Chelativorans sp. AA-79: one gene and its partner. The protein of the gene in region 1 interacts with the protein of each later gene in a pairwise test. Links are inferred from orthologs where the notes say so. Each region holds a gene or a part of one and is shown on either strand. Other genes may lie near its edges.

Evidence for each region.
Region 2: the proteins of PVE73_RS02540 (region 1) and dsbD interact in binary tests that used the Escherichia coli proteins (3 or more experiments, as listed by UniProt). The link is inferred for Chelativorans sp. AA-79 from one-to-one orthologs.

The regions. Positions count from the first base shown.
Region 1 is NZ_CP120361.1:511,752-518,642, forward strand. Bases 1,265-4,196 are described here. They hold PVE73_RS02540 (DsbE family thiol:disulfide interchange protein), read left to right. Parts: upstream 1,265-2,407; coding sequence 2,408-2,986; downstream 2,987-4,196. Other genes in these bases: ccmB (heme exporter protein CcmB), read left to right, coding at 1,265-1,401; PVE73_RS02530 (heme ABC transporter permease), read left to right, coding at 1,483-2,253; ccmD (heme exporter protein CcmD), read left to right, coding at 2,250-2,411; PVE73_RS02545 (LysE family translocator), read right to left, coding at 3,064-3,675; typA (translational GTPase TypA), read right to left, coding at 3,758-4,196. Outside these bases: heme ABC exporter ATP-binding protein CcmA, read left to right, coding at 1-515; more of ccmB, read left to right, coding at 736-1,264; more of typA, read right to left, coding at 4,197-5,581; PVE73_RS02555 (alkaline phosphatase D family protein), read right to left, coding at 5,806-6,891. UniProt on the Escherichia coli protein: Involved in disulfide bond formation. Catalyzes a late, reductive step in the assembly of periplasmic c-type cytochromes, probably the reduction of disulfide bonds of the apocytochrome c to allow covalent linkage with the heme.
Region 2 is NZ_CP120361.1:5,129,773-5,136,622, reverse strand. The notes cover bases 2,690-5,580. They hold dsbD (protein-disulfide reductase DsbD), read left to right. Parts: upstream 2,690-3,171; coding sequence 3,172-4,989; downstream 4,990-5,580. Other genes in these bases: PVE73_RS24960 (TlpA disulfide reductase family protein), read left to right, coding at 4,991-5,580; PVE73_RS24970 (DsbA family protein), read left to right, coding at 2,690-3,137. In the rest of the region: PVE73_RS24985 (ATP-binding protein), read left to right, coding at 1-715; PVE73_RS24980 (L,D-transpeptidase), read right to left, coding at 819-1,475; PVE73_RS24975 (thioredoxin family protein), read left to right, coding at 1,808-2,344; more of PVE73_RS24970, read left to right, coding at 2,529-2,689; more of PVE73_RS24960, read left to right, coding at 5,581-5,791. UniProt on the Escherichia coli protein: Required to facilitate the formation of correct disulfide bonds in some periplasmic proteins and for the assembly of the periplasmic c-type cytochromes.

The DNA of each region.
Region 1 (6,891 bases):
TGCTCGTGACAGGGCCCAACGGAGCAGGAAAATCCACGCTTCTCAGGGTTGTCGCAGGGCTGCTGCCGTCGGCGGAAGGTGCCGTGACGTTTTCCGGCGGCGGGGAGGCGTTCCCGGATGCCAGGGCAGCCTGCCACTATCTCGGCCATCTGAACGCGATGAAGACCGCGCTCACCGTGGAGGAGAATCTCGCCTTCTGGCGCGATTTCCTGGGCGAGCCGCGGCTTTCGCCCTACGAGGCGCTGGAGATGGTGGGCCTCGACGATATCGCGCACCTGCCCTTCGGCTATCTCTCCACCGGCCAGCGCCGGCGCGCGGCGATCGCGCGGCTCCTCGTATCGCATCGGCCGGCGTGGCTGCTCGACGAGCCCACCGCCGGGCTCGATCGTGCATCGGAACGGCGATTTGCGGACCTGATGCGCGGGCATCTGGCGGAAGGCGGCATCATCGTCGCGGCGACGCATCTTCCGCTGGGATTGGAGAGGGCGCAGGAATTGAGGATGGGGGAGAGATGACTTTCATCCTTTCCTCCCCTCGCGCTCCCCTCTGCCCTACCGGGTGTCTCCCCCACAGGCGGGGAGATCGGACCTCTTTGGGGCTTTCGCCAATCTGCGGCGCTACAAAAAGAGCGCCGGCGAAACCGGCCGGCGTAATCTCCCCTCTTGCGGGGGAGATGGGCGGCAGGGCAGAGAGGCGCGAGAAGGGGTGCTGCATCTCCGAACGGAGCGCCGCCTGATGCTCGCCCTCTACCTCCGCGAAGTAAAACTCGGCATCCGCGCCGGCAGCGGCGCGATGGCCGGCGTGCTCTTCTTCCTCGCCGTGGTCTCCGTCATCCCCTTCGGCGTGGGGCCGGACCTCAACCTTCTCGCCCGCATCGGCCCGGCGATCCTGTGGATCGGCGCACTGCTTGCGGGCTTGCTCGGCCTCGACCGCCTGTTCCAGGCCGACCGGGAGGACGGCTCGCTCGATGTGCTGCTGACGACCGAGAGCCGCCACATGGTGGCGCTCACGGTGTTCACGAAATGCCTGGCGCACTGGACGACGGCCATTCTGCCGCTCGTCGCCGTCACGCCGCTCCTCGGTGTCTTCATGAACGTGCCGCCCGTCGGGCTCGCCGCTGCGACCCTGACTCTTCTCGTCGGCACACCGGCCATCACTTTCATCGGTGCGGTGGGCGCTGCGCTCACGGTGGCGCTGCCGCGCGGCGGGCTGCTCGTCTCGGTCATCATCCTGCCGCTGACGATCCCCGTCCTCATCTTCGGCGTGGCGGCGAGCAGGGGCGCAGTGGCCGAGCCCGACCCGTTCCTGCCGCCTTTCCTCATCATGGCGGCGCTCACCCTCTTCTTCGCCGTCATCGGGCCCGCCGCGGCCGCCCTCGCCCTGCGTGGCGCAGCAGACTGAGCCGGAGCCGGACAAAAGGCCTCATGCGGCTTTGACGTTCGTCAATTGCGCTCCGGCGGGCTGGGCTCTATCTAGGACCTCATGAGCGAGAACGCGGTCCGCCGCTGGATGGATATTGCCAACCCGACGCGCTTCCTGGCGCTGTCGGGCACCGTGTTGCCGTGGCTGTGGGGCGCGGCAATGCTGGTGCTGGCGGCGGGCCTCGCCATGGCATTTGCCGCGCCGGAGGACTATCAGCAGGGCATCGCTGTCCGGATCATGTATATCCACGTGCCTTTCGCGTGGCTTTCCATGTTCTGCTACAGCCTGATGGCGGGCTCCGCGCTCGGCACGCTGGTCTGGCGGCATCCGCTCGCCGACGTGTCGCTGAAGGCTGCAGCCCCCATCGGTGCCGTCTTCACGGCGCTGGCGCTCGCCACCGGCTCGATCTGGGGCAAGCCCATGTGGGGCACGTGGTGGGTGTGGGATGCGAGGCTCACCTCGGTTTTCGTGCTCTTCCTCATGTATCTCGGCATCATCGCGCTCACGCGTGCGCTCGACGACCCCGGCCGCTCGGCGAGGGCGGCCGCCATCCTCACGCTGGTCGGCTTCGTCAATATACCGATCATCAAGTTCTCGGTCGATTGGTGGAACACGCTTCACCAGCCGGCCTCGGTCTTCCGGCTGGACGGCCCGACCATTCATCCGAGCCTGCTCTGGCCGCTGCTTGTCTGCGCGCTCGGCTTCACGCTCCTGTTTCTCGCGCTGCATCTGATGGCCATGCGGACGGAAATCTGGCGTCGCCGGGTGATCGCCATGCGCCGGCTTTCCGCCCGCGCAGCCGACGCGAAGCCCGCGGAGGCCATGCGATGAGCCATCTCGCCTATGTGGCCGCGGCCTATATCATCTCCATGCTTGCGATCGCCGGGCTCGTGGCGTGGATCCTGCTCGACCAGTCGGCCCAGCAGCGCGCGCTCAAGGAGCTCGAATCGCGCGGCGTTCGCCGGCGCTCAGCCGGAGGTTCGCGATGAGCCCGGCGGACGAATACGCACCGAGACGCCGCAGGCTGATCCTGCTTTTGCCGCTCTTCGCCTTCCTTGCGCTTTCGGCCGTGTTCCTCATGCAGCTCTTTTCCGGCAGGGACACGTCGGTTGTCCCCTCCGCGCTTATCGGGCAGTCCGCGCCGCAGACAGAGCTGCCGCCGCTTGAAGGCATGGACTTGCCGGGGCTTTCGCCCGCCGGTTTCCAAGGCCATGTGACGCTGGTCAATGTCTGGGGATCGTGGTGTGTGCCCTGCCGGCAGGAGCATCCGCTGCTGATGGAGCTGGCACAGGACGACCGCCTGCGGCTTGTCGGCCTCAACTATAAGGACAAGCCGGAGAATGCCCGGCGCTTCCTCGGCGAGCTCGGCAACCCGTTCGATGCCATCGGCGTGGATCAGAGCGGTCGCGCGGCCATCGACTGGGGCGTCTACGGCGTGCCGGAGACTTTCCTGGTCGGCCCCGACGGCAGGATCCGCTATAAGCATGTCGGCCCGTTCACGCCCGAAAGCATCGCCGACGAACTGATCCCCGAGCTCGAGAAAGTGCTGCCGGGCACCTCGTGATGCGGTCGCATCCGCTCGATTTCTTCGTATCTGCCGCTTTTGCGAAAACGCCGGGATTCTACCCGGCTGCAAGTGGCTCAACGGCTGGCGATCGCCGCCGCGGCGCCAGCCATCATGGAAGCGCTGGTGCGGTTCGCGATGCGCATGGCGCGCGCGCTTCGCAGGAGCCGTCGCGCTTGGGCGGCTGCAACGGCCCAGCCGAGGTCCACGGCGATCAGCACGATGAGCATGGTGAGAGTCAGTTCGGCCCAGCCCACGAGGCTCACCGCCGAGAGATCGATGATGGTGGGAAGCAAGGCCAGATAGAACATCATGATCTTCGGATTGCCGAGCGTGACGGCCATGCCGGTGAGAAAGAGCCTCCAGCGGCTCCCCGCCTGCGGGATGGCTCCGTCATCCATGGCGACGGGCGCAGTCCACATCTTCCAGGCGAGCCAGAGCAGATAGCAGACGCCCGCATATTTGATGGCGAGGAAAGCGAGGTGGAAGGTCTCGGCGATGAAGGCCAGGCCGAAGATCGCGCAGGAAAGCCAGACTGCCTCGCCGATCCACATGGCGAGCAGGAACGGGAACACGTCGCGGAAGCCGCGCGAGATCACGCGCGCCACGAGGGCCGCGATGCTCGGGCCCGGAGACCCGGCCGCCACGAAAAGCGCACCGGCAAAGATGATCAGCGAGGAGAGGTCCATGATGCCGCCAGCCTGTTCAATGGCGGCATCATAGCCTTTTCGGAAAGAACGGGAAGCGGGCTCGCTGGAAAGCCCGTCTCTTTTAAGCGACGGCGAGCTTCTGCTTCTCGAAGCGCTTGCGCTCGTGCGGGTCGAGATAGAGCTTGCGCAGACGGATCGACTTCGGCGTCACCTCCACCAGTTCGTCGTCCTGGATCCAGGAGAGCGCACGCTCCAGCGTCATGCGGACGGGCGGGGTCAGCTTCACCGCCTCATCCTTGCCGGCAGCGCGGATATTGGTGAGCTTCTTGCCCTTGAGCACGTTCACTTCCAGGTCGTTGTCGCGGGAATGGATTCCGATGATCATGCCCTGGTAGACCTTCACGCCCGGATCGATGACCATCGGACCACGGTCTTCGAGGTTCCACAACGCGTAAGCCACGGCCTCGCCCGGCTCGTTGGCGATCAGCACGCCGTTCACCCGGCCACCGATTTCGCCCTTGTAGGGCTGGTATTCGTGGAAGAGCCGGTTCATCACGGCCGTGCCGCGCGTGTCCGTCAGCAGTTCCGACTGATAGCCGATGAGGCCGCGCGTCGGCGCATGGAAGACGAGGCGCTGGCGGTCGCCGCCCGAGGGGCGGAGCTCGACCATCTCGGCCTTCCGCTCCGACAATTTCTGCACCACGATTCCCGCGTGCTCCTCGTCCACGTCGATGACGACTTCCTCGACGGGTTCCAGAAGCCCGCCGTTCTCGTCCTTCTTCATCACCACGCGCGGACGCGAGACCGCAAGCTCGAAGCCTTCGCGGCGCATGGTCTCGATGAGCACGGAGAGCTGCAACTCGCCACGTCCGGAGACGAAGAAGGAGTCCTTGTCGGCCGATTCCTCGATCTTCAGGGCCACGTTGCCCTCCGCCTCCTTCAGGAGGCGATCGCGGATGACGCGGCTCGTCACCTTGTCGCCTTCGGTGCCGGCAAGCGGAGAATCGTTGACGATGAAGCTCATGGTCACCGTCGGCGGGTCGATCGGCTGCGCCTCCATCGGCTGGGAGACTGCAGGGTCGCAGAAAGTATCCGCCACCGTTCCCTTCGACAGGCCGGCAATGGCGACGATGTCGCCCGCCTGCGCCTCCTCCACCGCCGTGCGCTCCAGTCCGCGGAAGGCGAGGATCTTGGAAATGCGGCCCTGCTCGATGAGACTGCCGTCGCGCGCGAGCACCTTCACCGCCTGGTTCGGCTTGATGCTGCCGGAGGCGATGCGCCCGGTGATGATGCGGCCGAGGAACGGGTTGGCCTCCAGGATCGTGCCGATCATGCGGAAGGCGCCGTCCTCCACCTGGGGCTCCGGCACATGTTGCAGCACGAGGTCGAAGAGGGGGGCAAGCCCCTCGTCCTTCGGGCCGGCGGGATCAAGATTCATCCAGCCGTCGCGGCCCGAACCGTAGAGGATCGGGAAATCGAGCTGCTCGTCGGTGGCATCGAGGGCTGCGAAGAGATCGAAGACCTCATTGATCACCTCCTCGGCGCGGGCATCCGGCCGGTCGATCTTGTTGACGACGACGATGGGCTTGAGCCCCACCTTCAGCGCCTTGCCGACGACGAATTTCGTCTGCGGCATGGGGCCTTCGGCGGCGTCGACCAGAAGCACGGCGCCGTCCACCATGTTGAGGATACGCTCCACCTCGCCGCCGAAATCGGCGTGACCGGGCGTGTCGACGATGTTGATGCGCACATCCTTCCAGACCACCGAGGTGGCCTTGGCGAGAATGGTGATGCCGCGCTCCTTCTCCAGGTCGTTGGAGTCCATGGCGCGTTCGTCCACGCGCTGGTTTTCGCGCACGGAGCCGGACTGCTTGAGCAGGGCGTCGACGAGGGTCGTCTTCCCATGGTCGACATGGGCGATGATCGCAATATTGCGGAGTTTCATTGTCTCTCTTCAGGGTCGCCGGACGCGACTTTTGCGCGCGCCCGCATTTCTTCGGTCGCGCTCATACAGGTTTTTTCGCAGATGCGAAAGGGAGGAGGCGTGAATGCCCGCCGCCGGCTTCGATGCCCATATAGGGATCCGGCGGGCTGGCCGGTAGTCTCCACTTCGACATTCGGGGAAATCCGCGGCCGGGAATCTTACCCTCCCGGCCGCCATTCGGGATTTCAGGCTGACCGCACCGGATCGAGCATCACCTTGAAGAGCTCGTTGTCGTCGCGATCCATGAGCCGCACGGTCATCTGCTCCGTCCGGCCGTCGATGTCGACCAGGCCGAAGAACTGCAGGCCTGCCGACGGCGGCAGGTTCGCGCCCTGCTCCTCGGTCGGCGCCTTCACGAACTTCAGCTCGGGGCCGAAGGTGCCGTCGAGTGCGTTGGGGCCGAAGGTTCCGGCATGCAGCGGGCCGGAGACGAATTCCCAGAACGGGTTGAAATCCTGGAAGACTGCCTTGTCCGGGTTGTAGTAATGCGCCGCAGTGTAATGCACGTCGGCGGTAAACCAGACGGTGTTCTCGATACCGGCGTTCTTGACGAAGCGCAGGATGTCGGCGATTTCGATCTCGCGGCCTTTGGCGGCGCCACCGTCGCCATTGGCGATGGCCTCGATGCTGTCGCCGTCCGGCACGACGAGGCCGATCGGCATGTCGCAGGCGATCACCTTCCAGGTCGCCCTGGAATTGGCGAGTTCGCGCTTCAGCCACCGGACCTGCTCCTCGCCCATGATGCGGGCTTCGGGCGTCAGCGTCTCTTCGAGATTCGCGCCATTGGGCCCGCGATAGGAGCGCAGGTCGAGGAAGAAGACGTCGAGCAGCGGTCCGTATGCGATCTTGCGGTAGACACGGCCGGGCTCGGCCGGGGTGTAGCGGATCGGCGCCATCTCGTGGAAAGCGCGTGCGGCGCGCGCCTGGAGCAGGGCGATGGATTTGACCTTGTAGCGATCATCGGCCGAAAGATCCTTGGAACTCGACCAGTTGTTGACCACCTCGTGGTCGTCCCACTGGAAGAAGGTGGGGCAGATCGCGTTGAGTGCCCGCACGTGCTCGTCCATCATGTTGTATTTCCACTGGCCGCGGAATTCGTCCAACGTTTCGGCCACCTTGCGCTTCTCGTCGATCAGCACCTTGTTGATCCATTTGGAGCCGTCCTTCAGCTCCACCTCGTCCTCCATTGCGCCGTCGGCATAGATCGTGTCGCCGGAATGGAGGAAGAAATCCGGCTGGTGCTTCGCCATCGTGGCATAGGTGAGCATGCC
Region 2 (6,850 bases), 4.6 Mb from region 1 along the record:
AATCGCACCGGTCCTGCAATCGCTCAACGGGCTGTTCGCACGCGTGGCCGGACTTCGGGAACGCGAGCGCAATTTTACCGCCTTTGCCGCCCACGAGTTGCGCACGCCGCTGGCCGGCCTCAAGACGCAGGCGCAAGTCGCGCTTGCGAGCGGCGATGGCACGATCCGTGAGCAGGCATTGCGTCAGATCGTTGTCGGCGTCGACCGCACCGGCCGGCTCGTTCGGCAATTGCTGGATATGTCGGCGGTTGAAGCGCTCGACCAGGGCGAGCGCAGTGGGAGGGTACGGCCCGGGAGCATCCTGAGAGCGCTCGCGGACGAACTGTCCGATCCGGCCAGGGATGTTGAGGTCGAGGTTTCTCCTGATCTTGATGGCATCGAGTTGGACATCGAGCCGGAGCTGTTCGCTCTTGCTGCCCGGAACCTGATGGAGAACGCAGTGAACCATTCGCCGCCCGGAGGCGTCGTCCGGTGTCGTGTGGCCGGTCCCTCCGAAGAGGGCCGGATTATCATCGAGGATGATGGTCCCGGTATCCCCGAGGAGGAGTTGGCCCGCGTCACCGAACGCTTCTTTCGCGGCCGCAACAAAGTACCGGTCGGCAGCGGTCTCGGCCTCGCGATCGTCGAACTGGCGCTCGGGCGGAGTGGTTGGCGCCTACGACTTCAGAACCGCGACAGCGGGGGGCTGCAAGCAGTGATAGCGAATGCCGCGTAATCCGTTGCATCTGGTTCGGCGGCAGCCAATTCATCTCTCAAGAAGTTGGCGCAAGCAAGGAGCGTCAACGCACGCAGTAAGCTTCTTGCCGCACGCGACGCAGCTACCCCACCAGAAGATGGTCCATAGCCGGATCAGCTATCACGACCAGCGGGCTCCCGTCGCGAACGTTGTCGGCGAGGTGGATGACATCTTGATTGATCATCCGGATGCATCCGGATGAAACCGCCTGGCCGATTGTCCAGAACTCCGGGTTTCCGTGGATGCGGTAAATCGTGTCCCGGTTTCCTTCATGAATGTAGAGGGCACGTGCTCCAAGTGGATTTTTCAGCCCTGGATCCATGCCGCCATTGGCGATTGAGTAGGGCTCCAACTCGGGTTGCCGCGCGACCATTTCATCGGGAGGAGTCCAGCGCGGCCATTCCCGCTTGTATGCGATATGACGCCCTCGGCCAGCCCACGAAAAACCGTCCCTGCCGACACCCACCCCGTATCGGATTGCGCGGCCGTTAGGCTGAACGTGGTAGAGATAGCGGTTTGGCGTGTCGACGATGACAGTGCCGACTCGTTCATCGGTCGGATAGTTGACTTCCGTCCGCCACCATTTCGGATCGACCTTGGAAACGTCGACTTCCGGAATCGGAAAGCGCTCGTTCGGCAGTGCGTAGTACATTGGGGGCGTCGGCGGCGGGGGCGGCTGCGCGACCGGCGGCGCGACCTGCGGTGTTTGCCTCGTGGAAACGCATCCGGCGAGGGTCATTGCGCTGACGCCAATGAGGAACGCGCGCCGCGCAATTGCGGGTGTCGGTAGCTTAGTCACGTTTCGTACGCTCTCTGCTTGCAATCGTAAAGCCGCACAGCACGACGCCCGTCTTAAGGGCAGCTTAAGGCAGGCGCGGTCGAAGATAGCGATGCGGCGGGACCTCAGGCACCGACCTGCGGCTCAAATGATCCGGCCGAACAGACTGTCGATCGGGTGGGGGCACATAGTTGGAATCGCGGGCTTGCGTTGCACGCGAGGACAACTTTTTCATCCTTAAGCCGGCCTTAAGGTACGCCCGCTTTGCCGCCGGTCCTGAGAAGGAGACAAGAATGCGGACGCGACTTCCAACGAACGCGGTAGCGTCTACGGCCGATGTCGGATGCGGCATCGATGGTGATGCTCAACGGATGAATGGCCAATGGACCCGCCGCGGGCTTCTGCTGGGGGGGCTGGTGGGGCCGGTAGGATTGCTGACGGCTCCCATCGGAATGGCCATTGCCAATCCGGCTGCGATGGCCACTGACGTCGCCTCCTACCGGGAAAGGCTGGAGCAGGTCGCGCGAACGCACAGATTTGCGCTCATCGACATCCGTGCGGACTGGTGCGCGGTGTGTCACCGCATTGAGCGGGAAATCCTCGCCCATCCAGCCGTATTGCAACGTCTCCAGGCGGTCCCTCTCGTGAAGGTGGACGTGACCGTCATGGACGAGGGAAACCGCCAGCTCCTGTCCCACCTTCGAGCGAGCGGCCCGCCGACATTCTTCGTCGTGGAAGCGGTCACCGGCCGCGAGTATGATGGCACCCGTTCGGTCGGATCGTTCAGCAGGCGCGATCTCATGCGGCGGTTGCGACCGTTCATCCGATAATCCGGAGTCCAGGATAACCTGCCATCGATCTTCGGCTCGATGCGGTCCTTAAGGCTGCCTTAAGCTCGGGAGAGTGCGCTCGCTCCAATATCTACGACCTGGAGCTTTGACCATGCACGATCGGCGCCGCTGCACATCCACACCTCTTCCTTTTGCCATCGGTGGGCCGCCACTCCGCAGTGCAGTGAACCGGCGGACCTTGCTTTCGGGGTTGGCGGCGCTCGCTGCCGCCGGCCTTGCCATGCCCGTGCGTGCCGACGACATGTCAGCCGAGATGATCCTGAACGACCCTGAAGCGCCGGTCGGCGGCAATCCGAACGGCGACCTGATAATCGTCTCGTTCTTTGACTACAACTGCCCGTTCTGCAAGCGCACCGTCGAGCCGCTGAATATGGTGCTGGAATCGGACGGCAATGTGCGTCACGTCTACAAGGACTGGCCGATTCTCGCGCCGTCGTCGGTCTATGGCGCAAAGCTGGCGTTAGCGGCCAGGTATCAGAACCGCTACGAGGACGCCTATCTGGCGCTGATGGGTATCGAAGGCTCGCGGGTGCCGGAAGAGCGGATGCGGCAGGCACTGGAAGGCGCCGGCTTCGACACGGCAGATCTTGAGACCGAAGCCAATCGCCGCGACGCCGAGATCACCGCCTTGCTCCGGCGCAACAACGCGCAGGCTGAGGGGCTCGGCCTGCGCGGCACGCCCGTGTTTCTGATCGGTCGGTTTCTCGTCGCCTCCGCCCTCGACGAAGACGGCTTCCGCCAGGTTGTCGCCGACGCCCGCGAAGCGTCCTGATACATCCCCCGATCGCGACAATCCGAGCAATTTCATGTCCCCAACGCCCATCCTTCGCCTCCTTGCCGGCCTGTTCTTCGTCTTCCTGTCGCTGCCCGCCGCGGCGCAACAGAAGGATCTCCTGCAAGCCGAGGAAGCCTTCCGTTTCTCGGTTGAGCGGAATGCGGATCAGCAGATTCAGCTCCGTTGGGAGATCGAGGAAGGCTATTATCTCTATCGCGATCATCTGGAAGCGAAGGACGTCGCGACTGGCGAGGCGGTCCCGCTTTCGACTGGATCGGGCGTCGTGGAGACAGAGGATGCCAACTTCGGTCCTTCGGAGGTGTATTATCTCGAAGCGGTGGCACGTCTCGGCGCCGAAGCGCCCCGGCAGGTCGCAGTCACCTATCAGGGCTGCAAAAAGGATTCGATCTGTTATCCGCCGCTGACCCTGACGGTGAACACGGAAAACCTTCAGGTTTCCGAACCCGTCGTCGGCTTTGGCGTCGCTCCAGCTCCAGCCGCCCCTGCCGGAGGGACGGGAAGCGGCAGCTTCAACCTGGCCGAGGACACGCAGGGCGGCGGAATGGTCGGCTCGCTTCTCGCCAGCGGCGGTGCGACCTGGGTGATTGTGAGTTTCCTCGCCTTCGGGCTGCTGCTCGCCTTCACGCCCTGCGTGCTGCCCATGTATCCGATCCTCAGCGCGACCCTGGCGCGCGAGGGCGAGGCATTGACGGCGCGGCGCGGCTTCATCCTGTCTTCGGCCTATGTGCTGGCGATGGCCGCAGCGTTTGGCATGCTTGGCGTCGTCGCGGCATGGTCCGGCCAAAACCTCCAGATGGTGCTGCAATCGCCATACGCCATTGGCGCCGTCGCGGCGCTGTTCGTGGTGCTCGCGACGTCGATGTTCGGTTTCTTCGAGTTACAACTGCCAACCGTCTGGGTCAGCCGGATGTCGGGCGTACAAGCCGGCACGCGCGGCTCGGTGGGGGGAGCCGCCGGAATGGGTTTCCTTTCGGCACTGATCGTCGGCCCCTGTGTCACCGCACCGCTCGCGGCAGCACTTCTCTATATCGCACATACGGGCGATGCCTGGCTCGGCGCGGGTGCGCTGTTCGCCCTCGGGCTCGGCCAAGGCATTCCGCTGATCGCCTTTGGGACGATGGGCAGCCGCGCCCTGCCGCGGGCGGGGGCGTGGATGGTGCAGGTCAAATACGCGTTCGGCTTCGTCTTTCTCGGCGCGGCGATTTGGATGGCCTCCCGAATCCTGCCGCCGCAAGTGACGCTGGCGCTTTGGGCGGGTCTCCTCTTGATTGTTGCGGTCTTCATCGGCGTCGCTGATCGGCTCGTGGCCGATGCTGGCGCTTGGCTGCGCTTCCGTAAGGCCGCCGGCCTTGGGGTTTTCCTCGGCGGCGTCATCCTGGCAATCGGGGCGGCATCGGGCGGAACCGACCCGCTGCGCCCGCTCGCCCATTTCGTCACGCACGGTTCAGGCCAGCAGATCGCCCAGGCCGAGATGACATTCGTCGAGGCAAACTCGACGCCGCAGGTGGAGCAGGCAATTGCCTCTGCCAACGGACGTCCGACATTGGTCTATTTCACGGCCGACTGGTGCGTCATCTGTAAGACGATCGAACGCGATGTCTTTTCGAGCACGAACGTCATCGCCGCACTGGGCGATTTCCAGCGTGTCAAGGTGGACTTGACCGCACTGGATGCGGCCAGTCAGGGCCTGATGCGCGATCTTGCCGTGGTTGGTCCGCCGACCATGATCTTCTTCGACCGAAATGCCGCAGAGGCAAACGGCTCGCGCCTCATCGGAGATGTGACAACCGATACGCTGCTGACATCGGTCTCGCAGGCGAGGCAGTAAGATGAACGCAGTCGCCATCGGGCCTTTCGTCTTCGCGCCCGACCGCTTCGCCGCGATCCTCGCCATCGCCGCCTTCCTCCTGCTGAGCGAGGTCCTCACCCGCAAGGTCGATCAGCGGTTTTCGTCCTGGGCCTGGGGTGCGACCGTCGCCTTCGTGGTCGGCGCGCGCGCCGGGCATGTCGTCCAGCATGCGAGCAGTTTCCTCGCCGAGCCGTTGCGCGCATTCTACATCTGGCAGGGAGGCTTCATGATCGAAGCCGGCATTGCGCTGGCACTTGCCTACACGGTCTTTCGTTTCCGGCGTCAACTGAGGCTCACGCTGTGGACGGCCCTGCCGAGCGCGGCTGCGGCCTATGTGGCCTTTTTCGTGCTGCAGCTCACCGCCGGCGCGCCGGCGACCCCGCTGCCAACCGGCGGCATCTACCGCACGGTGGCCGGTGAACAATTCAACCCGGCCGACCTCGAAGGCCAACCTGTGGTCATCAACCTGTGGGCAACATGGTGCCCGCCCTGCCGCCGCGAAATGCCGATGATGGCGGACGTGGCCGCAAACACGGACAATGCCAAACTTGTCTTCGTCAACCAAGGTGAAGGCCAGGAGATCATTCAGCGCTACCTGACAGCCGAGAATCTTGAGCTTGAGCACGTCGTGCTCGACGGGCTCGGTGAGTTCGGTCGTCATTACGAGGTGCCGGGCCTGCCGGCTACGTTATTCCTCAAGAGCGACGGGACGCTGCAATCGGTACATATGGGCGAGATCTCAAGAGAGGCCCTCATGAGCGGCATTCAAAACCTCGAATAGCCGCCGCAGGTCTGGCACGGCAGGTATTCCCTGCGACTGAGACGAAGCTGCGACCATCGTCATGATGGCTGTCATGCAATCCTCATTGAACCTGCCAGTCGGAGAAGGCATTGAAAGGCCAGTAGACCTGTCGAACGATGTCACATTATCCAGAAATCTGCTGGTCTTCGTTGGCTCCATTCTTGACGCGCTATTGAGCAAGGCGAGAGATATTAGGACCTTTGATCAAGGCGAGCCTTAATTTGTCTCCATCTATCGATCTCGCTGCGCGGGGCCGCGATGATTTCTTCGCAAAGAGGCAGCAATTCAGCATCTCAGGCGTCGTCCTCGAAACCGGGGTAGTCATGCTCATCAAATATCTGTTTTCGCGCCGAACTGGCCTACGGAGCCGGTCAGGGCACATCCATCCGACTTGCCGCTAAGTCTGCCATGTAGTCTCCTGCTGGAACCCAACCTTGCCAATGCCGAGGACCACGAGCCGTATCATGCGGCGCTTATAATTGATTGTCACGCAAGGCTTATCTTGGTCGGAGTCGGCATCCAATGCTTTTCGGATCGGCCGAACGACGTCTCATTTTCGACCGATCCGTAAGCCGGGCGACATTCTGCTGAGTACGCCATCGCGCCTGATGCCATGCCCCAGGGCTGCGGCTAGGTGAAGACCGACAAGGACAAGTGTCACGTACCAGAGAGCTTTGTGACTCCATTCGGCCGGTGCCCAGAAATAGGCCACGATCACGCCGGTTACCGCTTGGGCTGCGAGGCTCCCGTAAAGGCCCCAGTGAATGGTCGCTGCGGCAAGGTCGCTAAAGTGGTTGATCCGACGCCGTTGCCGGAGCCGGAGGGCTATGCGCAAGAACACCAGCGCACCGATGCCCATGCCGCAGTAGTTATGGACCATATGCAGGAAAAGGTCCCATTCCCTGGCCGGGAGAAGTGGGTTATGGGTCCTCGGGATCGCGTCGGCAGTAGACCATTGGATAATGATCATGGCGACAACGACCCAATGGATTACTATCTGAAGGCTGGAATACTTGGGCATTGTCGACCACCGCAGGG